Regions from separate parts of the Mesorhizobium sp. USDA 4775 genome, predicted to be linked through region 2. Evidence: predicted binding sites of a transcription regulator. Region 2 holds the regulator's gene; the other holds the start of a gene.
What was found. The regulator PhoB, encoded in region 2, activates phosphate uptake and scavenging genes when phosphate is short. The targets are predictions, from matches to a motif close to TGTCATNNANCTGTCAT.
Positions count from the first base shown of each region.

Region 1: the regulator PhoB is predicted to act here: its motif matches at 3,406-3,422, upstream of ppk2 (polyphosphate kinase 2).

Region 1 covers NZ_JBSSFM010000001.1:3,468,900-3,474,449, reverse strand. The annotation lists gene hemB (porphobilinogen synthase) at 100-1,131, shown strand; gene ACVILI_RS16810 (dihydrofolate reductase family protein) at 1,516-2,163, shown strand; gene ppk2 (polyphosphate kinase 2) at 2,377-3,297, opposite strand; gene ACVILI_RS16800 (aldo/keto reductase) at 3,581-4,624, shown strand; gene ACVILI_RS16795 (glycosyl transferase family 90) at 4,641-5,550, opposite strand, start outside.
Region 2 covers NZ_JBSSFM010000001.1:245,648-251,197, forward strand. The annotation lists gene xylF (D-xylose ABC transporter substrate-binding protein) at 1-967, opposite strand, end outside; gene ACVILI_RS01210 (ROK family protein) at 1,241-2,491, shown strand; gene phoB (phosphate regulon transcriptional regulator PhoB) at 2,504-3,193, opposite strand; gene phoU (phosphate signaling complex protein PhoU) at 3,213-3,920, opposite strand; gene pstB (phosphate ABC transporter ATP-binding protein PstB) at 3,946-4,749, opposite strand; gene pstA (phosphate ABC transporter permease PstA) at 4,746-5,550, opposite strand, start outside.

The sequences.
Region 1 (5,550 bases), 3.2 Mb from region 2:
CTACAAGGCGGAGATTGGCGACTTCGGCCTGGCACAATCGTGTCGCATTGGTCAGCGGCAAGGGCTCGTGGTAAAACCCGCTGATCCGGAGTATTGGCCATGAACAAATTCACCCCGACAAAGCCAGCCGGCGCGCGTAGCGTCGACGACGTGACCGGCAGCCGCCGTCTGCGCCGCATGCGCAAGGCCGACTGGTCGCGCCGCCTGGTACAGGAGAACCGGCTTTCGGTCGACGACCTGATCTGGCCGATCTTCGTTGTCGAGGGCAGGAACGTACGCGAGCCGATCGCCGCCATGCCGGGTGTCTTCCGCCTGTCGGTCGATCTTGCCGTCAAGGAGGCCGAACGCGCGGCCAAGCTCGGCATTCCGGCACTCGCCACCTTCCCCAATGTCGAACTGGCCCTGCGCGACCAGACCGGCTCGCACATTCTCGATCCGGAAAACATCATCAACCGCGCCACCCGTGCGATCAAGGACGCGGTGCCCGGGATCGGCATCATCACCGACGCCGCGCTCGACCCGTTCACTAGCCACGGCCATGACGGCATCCTGCGCGACGGCATCATCGTCAACGACGAAACGGTCGAACAGGTCGCGGCGGCGGCCGTCATCCAGGCAGCGGCCGGCGCCGACATCATCGCGCCATCCGACATGATGGACGGCCGCATCGGCGCCATCCGCGACGCGCTCGATGCCAACGGCTTTCAGGACGTCGCGATCATGTCCTATGCGACGAAGTTCGCCTCGGCCTTCTACGGCCCCTATCGCGAGGCGGTCGGCACCGCCGGCCTGCTCAAGGGCGACAAGAAGACCTATTATATCGACCACGCCAATTCGGACGAGGCGGTGCGCGAGGCCGAACAGGACATTGCCGAGGGCGCCGACATGCTGATGGTCAAGCCCGGCCTGCCCTATCTCGACATCATCCGCCGGCTGAAGGACGAGTTCCAGATGCCGACCTTCGCCTACCAGGTGTCGGGCGAATATTCGATGATCAAGGCGGCGGGCGCCAATGGCTGGATCGACGGCGAGAAGGCGATGCTGGAATCGCTGCTCGCCTTCAAGCGCGCCGGCTGCGACGGCATCCTGACCTATTTCGCGCCCGAAGTGGCCGAAATGCTGAAGGGGTAGACCGGCCTCCCCGGCAAAGCCTTTCAGTAGACGTCACCAGTCTTTCGACCGGTCGGCGGTTCTTTCGAATTCCAGCAGACAAAAACCGGCAGCCGCGGCTATGATAGCCGCACGGCCGGAGGCGGCCGGCAGCCGCACCTCGCCCGAAGGTATGGCGGACGCCTCCAGAGGATGCTTCTGATCCACTTCATGGTTGGGCGATCGGCGGCCGTCCCAGCGGCCGGTTGTCGTCCGAACCGATCATCACGAAACAATAGGGACACCGCTTGGCGGCGAGATCCGGGTATGTGTCTTTTCGCCTTAGAAAATAGCGCTTGCAATTCGCAACCGGTTTGCTAAACAACAACCGATTGCAAAATACAACTGGTTATCGAGGAGGCTTTCATGTCCAAGCTGCGTGTCAACGCATTCACCCTATCGCTCGACGGCTATGGCGCCGGTCTCGATCAAGATCTGCAAAATCCGCTCGGCATCGGCGGGGAATCCTTGCACAAGTGGTTTGTCGACACCCGCACCTTCCGCAAGATGGTGCTCGGAAAAGATGGCGGCACCGCCGATGTAAACGATGGGTTCGCGGAGCGCAGTTTCGAAAATGTCGGCGCTTGGATTCTCGGCCGCAACATGTTCGGGCCGATCCGCGGCGAATGGCCTGACGACAACTGGAAAGGCTGGTGGGGCGACAACCCTCCCTACCACGTGCCGACTTTCGTGCTGACGCACCACGCGCGGGCACCCATCACGATGGAAGGCGGGACGGCCTTTTATTTTGTGACCGACGGCATCCATTCGGCGCTCGAGCAGGCGAAGGCGGCGGCTGGCGGCAAGGATGTGCGGATCGGTGGCGGCGTCGCCACCATCCGGCAATATCTGCAGGAGAGCTTGATCGACGAGATGCATCTGGCAATCTCGCCGGTGCTGCTTGGCAAGGGCGAGCACCTCTTCGCCGGCCTGGATATGTTGAAGCTCGGCTATCAATGCACCGAGCAGGTGGCGACGGCGCTTGCCACGCATGTGGTGATCAAGCGGGGTTAGCCACTTTCTCCCCGTTCCACGGGGAGAAATGCCCGGCAGGGCAATGAGTGGCGGCGCCGACGTTTGGAGGTTAGAGCGTCCGATGGCAATAAATTCATCAACGCCAGCGCGGCCCTTCGGCGTTCGTTGTTCGAAAAGCCAAGCAGTTGGCTTTTCGTCTGCTGCGCAGACCACTCCTCACCTCCCCGTGACACGGGGAGAATGAAAAGGCGCTCAATACTTCTCCGGCACGTAAAGCTCGCGCGGCAGCGTCTGGCGCTCGTATTCGGGATTGAAGACGCGTTCCGGCAGCGTGATCTCCTCGTGCGGGACCTCTTCATACGGCATCTGCTTGAGCAGATGATCGATGCAGTTCAGCCGCGCCCGCTTCTTGTCATTGCCCTCGACGATGAACCAGGGCGCCTCGGGAATATTGGTGCGGGCGAAGGTCTCTTCCTTGGCCTTGGTGTACTGCTCCCAGCGCACGCGCGATTGCAGATCCATCGGCGACAGTTTCCACTGCTTCATCGGGTCATGGATGCGCATCAGGAAGCGCATCTGCTGCTCCTCGTCGGTGATCGAGAACCAATATTTGACCACTGTGATGCCCGAGCGCACCAGCATCCGCTCGAACTCGGGGACGTCGCGGAAAAATTCCTCGACCTGACCCGCATCGGCAAAGCCCATCACCCGCTCGACTCCGGAGCGGTTGTACCAGGAGCGGTCGAACAGCACGATCTCGCCGCCTGCCGGCAGATGCGGAACATAGCGCTGGAAGTACCATTGCGACTTCTCGCGTTCGGTCGGCGCCGGCAGCGCAACGACGCGGCAGATGCGCGGGTTGAGCCGCTGTGTTATGCGCTTGATGACGCCGCCCTTGCCGGCGGAGTCGCGGCCCTCGAAAATCACCACCAGCTTCTTCTTGTGGTAGGCGACCCAGGACTGCAGCTTGATCAATTCGGACTGCAGCGTGATCAGGTCGCGAAAATATTGCATGCGGTCGATCGAAGGCGGATGCGCGTTCTTGTAGATCTTGGCGATCTCCATCGACAGCGTCGGCTCCGACATTTCGAGTTCATAGTCTTCGTCGAGCGTGTCGGCGAGCTCGGCTTCGAGCCAGTCCTTGGCGGGAGAATTCTGTCTTAGCTCAGTCATTTGCACTGCTCCGCTTGCAAGCCCTGTCGGTTCCCGTACGGCGCCCCAAATTGCTGGCCAGCAGCCTGGAAAGGGAAACACCTGAGCCGACTTCAATATAGACCGGCAGTGACGGTTTTATTGCAGCCCGGGCGCGATAGCGACAGCCGGGGTGTCTACCATGTCCAATCGATCCATCACCATGGCATGGCGACAAGCCGGCCGGATTGTCCTACAAATCCCGGCTCGCATTCCGGGCTGCCCCTTGGCCCCGCCCCAATTCAGCGCAATCGCGAGGGCTGACATGGAATACCGCACCCTTGGCCGTTCCGGCCTGAAGGTTTCGACACTGACTTTGGGCACCATGACCTTCGGCGGCACCGGGCCTTTCGCCGCGGTCGGCAACAGCGATCTTGCCGAAGCCAGGCGCATGATCGACATGTGCATCGACGCCGGCATCAACCTCATCGACACCGCCAATGTCTATTCGAACGGCCTGTCGGAGGAGATCATCGGCGAAGCGCTCGGCGGCAAGCGCAGGAACGACGTGCTCATCGCCTCCAAGGCGCGCATGCGGATCGGCAGCGGACCGAACGACGAAGGCCTGTCGCGCCACCATCTGATCCGCGAATGCGAGAAGAGCCTGAAGCGGCTGAGGACCGACGTCATCGACATCTATTTCGTCCACCAGTGGGACGGGCTTACCCCGGTCGAGGAAACGGTCGCGGCGCTCGACACTTTGGTCAACCAGGGCAAGGTGCGCTATATAGGCTGCTCCAACTGGTCCGGCTGGCAGGTGATGAAGGCGCTCTCGATCAGCGACAGCCGCCACCAGCAGCGCTTCGTCACCCAGCAAATCCACTACACGCTGGAGGCGCGAGAGGCGGAATATGAACTGCTGCCGATCTCGGTCGACCAGGGACTGGGCGTGCTGGTCTGGAGCCCGCTCGCCGGCGGCCTGCTGTCCGGCAAATACCACCGCGACAGCCCGACCGCACGGCAACTCGCTGGCTGGTCCGAGCCGCCGATCCGCGACGAGGACCGGCTCTGGCGGATCGTCGATGTGCTGGTCGAGATCGGCAAGGCTCGCGGCGTATCGGCCGCTCAGGTGGCGCTGGCCTGGCTGCTCGGCCGCCCCGCCGTCTCCTCGCTGGTGATCGGCGCCCGCAACGATGCCCAGCTCAAGGACAATCTCGCTGCCGCAAGCCTGGCGCTCAGCCCTGAGGAACGCCAGCGCCTCGACGCGGTCAGCCGGCCGCCCGTGCTCTACCCCTATTGGCACCAGCAACTGACGGCAAGGGATCGCTTCGGCCCCGCCGACATGGTTCTCGACCGTAGCGTGATCTGACCACCAGGCGGAGGCGCTAGCCCTGGATGAAGCGCCACAGTTCGGGATCGGGTTCGATCTGGCCGCTGAGCACGAAATATTTGTAGAGCACGAGCAGGGAGATCGCCTGCTCGTCCCGCTCATTGGAGAATTTCCGGCAATAGGCGTTGGCTGCGGCGATGATGCGCTCGGCCTGCGCCGGATGCCGTTCGAAATAGCGCACCTTTTCGCTGAGATCGGCAAAATCCGGATCGAGCGGCACATAGTGGACATTGGCCTCGAGCTGCCGCTCCGCAAACCATGTCTCGTATGTCGGTGGCGGCATCAGGCAAAGCGACTTCGAGTTCAAGATCCATTTGAGGTTGGTCGCCACGTCATTGCCCTCCAGCGAGACGATGTAGCGGTAGCGCTGGTGCTGGCTGATGCTGAGAAAGGGCTTGGCGTATTCGGCCGGTGCGTTCGGCTTGTGCGAGCCGGCATCGCAGAATGGCAGGTCGCGCACCGCTTGCAGAAACCGTGTCCTGATCGGATTGTTGAGATCACCACGCCAGACCACCATAGGCAACTTGTCGGCGAACGAGATGGCGTCAGCCGGCATCTGGAAGTGGCGGAACTTGTCGAGCTTCATGATGACCGCGTTCTGGTCGTCATCACGGATCGGCCGATCCTTGACGATCGTCGGCACCTTCGGTACGTCCCTGACGTCGCCGAATTCGACGTCGATGAGCAATCCGGGATCGAAATAGCGGGCGAATTCCTTCAGGTCGTAATAGTACATGGTAGGCGTGAAGGGCAGTTTGCTGATGCGCACCGCATTGGCGCTTGGCGCGAAACCATCCTGCAGCTTGTTGTAGTCATTCAGCCGCCGCCGCGCCGCCTCGTCGGAAAGCATGGCCTGTTCGAGGCGAGCAGCCAGCCTGCGGCGGAACAGGGCTTGTGGAATGACA
Region 2 (5,550 bases):
TGACGACGTTGAGATTGTCCTTGGTGATGGCCACCGGGGTCAGGAACAGCGACTTGACGGTGTTGCCGCCGGGCGTCGTGAAGTCCTTCACACCGGCGATGTCGGTCATCTTCTTGCCGTCGGCCAGCTGCGAGGCGATCTCGGCGGCGTTCTTGCCGAGTTCGCGCGCGTCCTTCCACACCGACACGGTCTGGGTGCCAAGCGCGATGCGGTTCAGCGCGGCATGGTCGCCGTCCTGACCCGAAACCGGCACGGTGCCGGCAAGACCCTGCGCCGTCAGCGCCGCGACGACGCCGCCGGCGGTGCCGTCATTGGCCGCGACGACCGCGTCGACCTTGTTGTCGTTGGCGGTCAGGAACTGCTCCATGTTCTTCTGGGCGTTGGCGGGGAGCCAGCCGTCTGTATAGGCCTCGCCGACATTCTTGATCTTGCCGCTGTCGATGGCAGCCTTGAGCACTTCCATCGAGCCCGCGAACAGGAAGTCGGCGTTCGGATCGGCGCCCGAGCCCTTGATGAAGACATAGTTGCCTTCCGGCTTGGCCTTGAACACCGCGCTGGCCTGCAAGCGGCCGACTTCCTTGTTGTCGAAGGTCAGGTAGAAGACGTCCTTGTTCTCGATCAGGCGGTCATAGCCGACGACCGGAATGCCTTCGTCCAGCGCCTTCTGCACGGCTGGGCCGATGGCCGAGGCATCCTGGGCCAGGATGATCAGCGAATTGGCGCCCTGCGAGATCAGGCTCTCGACATCGGTAAGCTGCTTGCCGGGATTGGATTGCGCATCGGCGGAAATATATTTGTCGCCGGCGGCCTCGATCGCCTTCTTCATGGCGGCCTCGTCGGTCTTCCAGCGCTCTTCCTGGAAGTTGGACCACGAAACGCCGATGACCTTGTCCTTCGCCTGCGCGACCGACGCAAGCGTCAGCGACATGGCGACACCCGCCAGGATGGCGGCTGTGAATCTCTTCATGATATTCCTCCCTGCGCCGCGTATGGCGCGACCAAACTGGCCCTAAGGCCGGCACAGAGGCCCTATTTTTTCGAGCCTCGAAAAAACACTGATCCAACACCGGAACGCTGTCAACAACGATTCTGATGGATTTAGATGTCCCTCTGAATTTTTTTCGAGCTTCGCAATAAATAAATGACAGCACAGGCCGCTTCTGCCAGTATTTGACCGTGTCGCCGGCAGCGTTCGAGGGAGGACCGGAAGAACCGCGGCGACCGGGAGGATGTGAAAAACATGTCGGTCGGAATCCGCCACGACGATCTGCGCCGGCGCAACCGCGCCATGGTGATCGCGGCCGTGCGCCGGGCCGGCCGGCCCTCGCGCACCGAGATCGCAGCGACCACCGGCCTCAGCCATTCGACCATATCGGCGATTTCCTCCGACCTGATCGGTGAAGGCATCCTGGCCGAGGGCAAGCCGAGCGAGGCCGGCGCGCTGAAACGCGGCAGGCCGCAGGTCGGCCTCGGCCTCAATCCGGAGGCCACGGCTGTAATGACCGTGGTGCTGTCGCTGAATTTCCTATCGGTTGCAGTCATCGACTATGCCGGCCAGGTGATATCGGAGGAACAGCGCCGGCTGGACACGCTGACCATGTCGCGCGAGGCGCTGATCGGCGAGTGCGTGGCCATAGTGCGGCGGCGCCTCGAGGATCCCGACATCGACGTACGCAGCGTCGCCCGCATCGCGCTGGCGATCCAGGGCATCACCGACACCGAGGCCCGGGCGATGCTGTGGTCGCCGATCACACCGCAGACCGACATCGCCTTCGCCGACATACTCGAAGCCGAGTTCGGTATCCCCGCCACCATGGAAAACGACTGCAACATGATGGCGGTGGCGCTGCGCTGGCGCGATCCCGAGCGCTACCGTGACGACTTCATCGCCATCCTGCTTTCGCACGGCATCGGCATGGGGCTGGTGCTGAAGGGCGAGCTGTTCACTGGCACCCATTCCTCAGGCGGCGAATTCGGCCACATGATCCACCGGCCGGGCGGCGCGCTCTGCCGCTGCGGGCGGCGCGGCTGTGTCGAGGCCTATGCCGGCAATTACGCCATCTGGCGCAACGCCAGGCAGCTCAGCGAGGACACCGAGCCGGTGGCCGATGTCAGCGACGCGCAGATGCGGGCGCTGGCCGCGACGGCACGGGAACGGGACGGGCCCGAGCGCGAAGCCTACCGCAAGGCCGGGGAGGCACTCGGCTACGGCCTCGGCAGCCTGTTTGCGCTGATCGATCCCGCGCCCGTCGCCATGGTCGGCGTCAGCGCCGCTGCCTTCGACCTGATCGAGCCGGCATTGCGCGAGGCCATCGCCCAGACCGCCGGCGGCCAGCACTCGAAATCGATCTCCTTCGACACCGAGCCGAACGAACTGCCGCTGATCCGCGAAGGCTGTGCCATGCGCGCGCTGACCTTCGTCGACCAGGAGATTTTCGCGCCCGGCGTGCAAACGAAAGCAGGCCCTGCCGCGAAGAAAAACGTCGCCTGAGTCAGGTCGTGCTCAATCCTCGCGGATCGCGTAGCCCGCCCCACGGATGGTGCGGATGACATCCGGCATGCGGCCATTGTTGACCGCCTTGCGCAACCGGCCGACATGCACGTCCACGGTGCGCTCGTCGATGTAGATCGTCTCGCCCCAGACATTGTCGAGCAGTTGGCTGCGCGAGAACACGCGCCCGGGGTGCCGCATCATGAATTCGAGCAGGCGGAATTCGGTCGGCCCGAGCCGGATCTCGCTCTTCTTGCGGTAGACCCGGTGCGATTCACGGTCGAGCACGATATCGCCGACCTTGAGCACGCTGGACAGCACTTCCGGCTTGGCGCGGCGCAGCAGCGCCTTGACGCGGGCCATGAATTCCGGCGTCGAGAACGGCTTGACCAGATAGTCGTCGGCGCCGGTGGAGAGCCCACGTACACGGTCGCTTTCCTCGCCCCGGGCGGTCAGCATGATGATCGGCAGCCGCTCGGTCTCGGGCCGCATTCGCAGGCGCCGGCAGAGTTCGATGCCGGACACCGCCGGCACCATCCAGTCGAGCACAAGGAGGTCGGGCACGTTCTCCTGCAGGCGGATTTCGGCTTCGTCGCCGCGGGTCACCACCTCGACCTGGTAACCCTCCGATTCCAGATTGTAGCGGAGGAGCACGCCGAGCGGCTCCTCGTCCTCCACCACCATGATGCGTGGTGCGATCATCGATTGATTACCCCTGCGCTCAGGCCGCCGGCGCCGACATCGCCGTCTCGTCCTGTTTTGGACGGTTGGCGGGCAGTTGCGTGCCGGTCAGGACATAGTACGCATTCTCGGCGATGTTGGTCACATGGTCGCCGATGCGTTCGAGATTCTTGGCGCAAAACAACAGATGCGTGCAAGCCGTGATGTTGCGCGGGTCTTCCATCATATAGGTCAGCAATTCGCGGAAGACGGAGGTGTATTTGACGTCGATGCGCTCGTCGTCGGCGCGCAGCTTCGCCAGTGCCGCGGCATCGCGCGCCGCATACTCCTCGATCACACCCTGCACCTGGATCAACACCAGCTGCGCCATGGCGTCGATGGAATGCGACAGGTCGCGCGGCGTGGCGCTGAGGCCGACAGTGCCGACGCGCTTGGCGATGTTCTTGGCAAGGTCGCCAATGCGTTCGAGGTCGCCGGCCATGCGGATCGAGCCGACGACATGGCGCAGGTCGTCGGCCATCGGCTGGCGCTTGGCGATCAGCGTGATGGCGCGGTCGTCGAGTTCGCGCTGGCGCGCATCCATGATGGCGTCGTCGGAGACGACGCGCTGAGCGAGAGCATTGTCGGAGTTCAGCAGTGCCTTGGTGGCGCCGCCGACCATCGAGCCGGCGAGGTCGCCCATGTCGCTGATCAGCCTGCTGATCTGTCCGAGATCCTCGTCGAAGGCTGCGACTGTGTGTTCGGCCATGATCCTGGTCCTCGTATGCGTGCGATCAGCCGAAGCGGCCGGTGATGTAGTCTTGCGTGCGCTTCTCGCGAGGCGACGTGAAGATCTTCTCGGTGCGGTCGAACTCGACCAGTTCGCCCAGATACATGAAGGCGGTCTGCTTCGAGACGCGCGCCGCCTGCTGCATGTTGTGGGTGACGATGACGATCGTGTAGTCGGCCTGCAGCTCGTCGATCAGCTCCTCGATCTTGGCGGTCGACAGCGGGTCAAGCGCCGAGGCCGGCTCGTCGAGCAGGATCACCTCCGGCTTCACCGCCACGGTGCGGGCGATGCACAGCCGCTGCTGCTGGCCGCCCGACAGGCTGAGGCCGCTGGCATTGAGCTTGTCCTTGACCTCGGTCCACAGCGCCGCGCGCTTGAGCGCCTGCTCGACACGGCCGTCCATCTCGGCCTTGCTGATCTTCTCGTAGAGCCTGACGCCGAAAGCGATGTTCTCGTAGATCGACATCGGGAACGGCGTCGGCTTCTGGAACACCATGCCGATCTTGGTGCGCAGCAGGTTGAGATCCTGCGAACGGTCGAGGATGTTCTGGCCGTCGAGCAGCACCTGGCCCTCGGCGGTCTGCTTGGGATAAAGCTCGTAGATGCGGTTGAAGACGCGCAGCAGCGTCGACTTTCCGCAACCCGACGGGCCGATGAAGGCGGTGACGCTGCGCTCGGGCAGCGACAGCGTGATATCCTTCAGCGCCTTCGACTGGCCGTAGTAGAAGTTGAGGTTCTTGACCTCGATCTTGGCCTTGGTCACCGCCTCGGCGGCGATCGTCATGTCTGGAGACAACATCTGGCTCATTTGTCCTCTCTGCGTCCGGTCAGGCTGCGCGCGAAGATGCTGAGCGCGAGAACCGTCAATGTGATTATGAGTGCACCGGTCCAGGCCAGCTGCTGCCATTCCTCATAGGGGCTGAGAGCGAACTGGAAGATGGTGACAGGCAGGCTGGCCATCGGCGCGTTGAGATTGCTCGACCAGAACTGGTTGTTCAGCGCCGTGAAAAGAAGCGGTGCGGTCTCGCCGGAGATGCGGGCGATGGCCAGCAATATGCCGGTGACGATGCCCGAAAGCGCGGCGCGATAGGCAACCGAGCGGATGACCACCCAGCGCGGCGCGCCGATCGCGGTGCCGGCTTCGCGCAAGGCGTTGGGCACCAGGTTGAGCATGTCCTCGGTGGTGCGCACGACGACGGGGATGACCAGGATGGCGAGTGCTACGGCACCGGCGATCGCCGAGAAATGGCCCATCGGCCGCACCATAAGCTCATAGACGAACAGGCCGATGATGATCGACGGCGCCGACAGCAGGATGTCGTTGATGAAGCGCACCACCGTGGTGAGCTTCGAGAAGCGGCCATATTCGGCCATATAGGTACCGGCCAGCACGCCGATCGGCGTGCCGACGATGATGCCGATGATGGTCATCACGATGCTGCCGTAGATGGCGTTGAGCAGGCCGCCGGCGTCGCCGGGCGGTGGCGTCATCTCCGTGAAGACCGAGAGGGAGACGCCGGCCAGGCCCTTGTAGAGCAAGGCGCCAAGGATCAGCGCCAGCCAGGCAAGGCCTATGCCGGCAGAGATGACGCACAGCGTCATCATCACG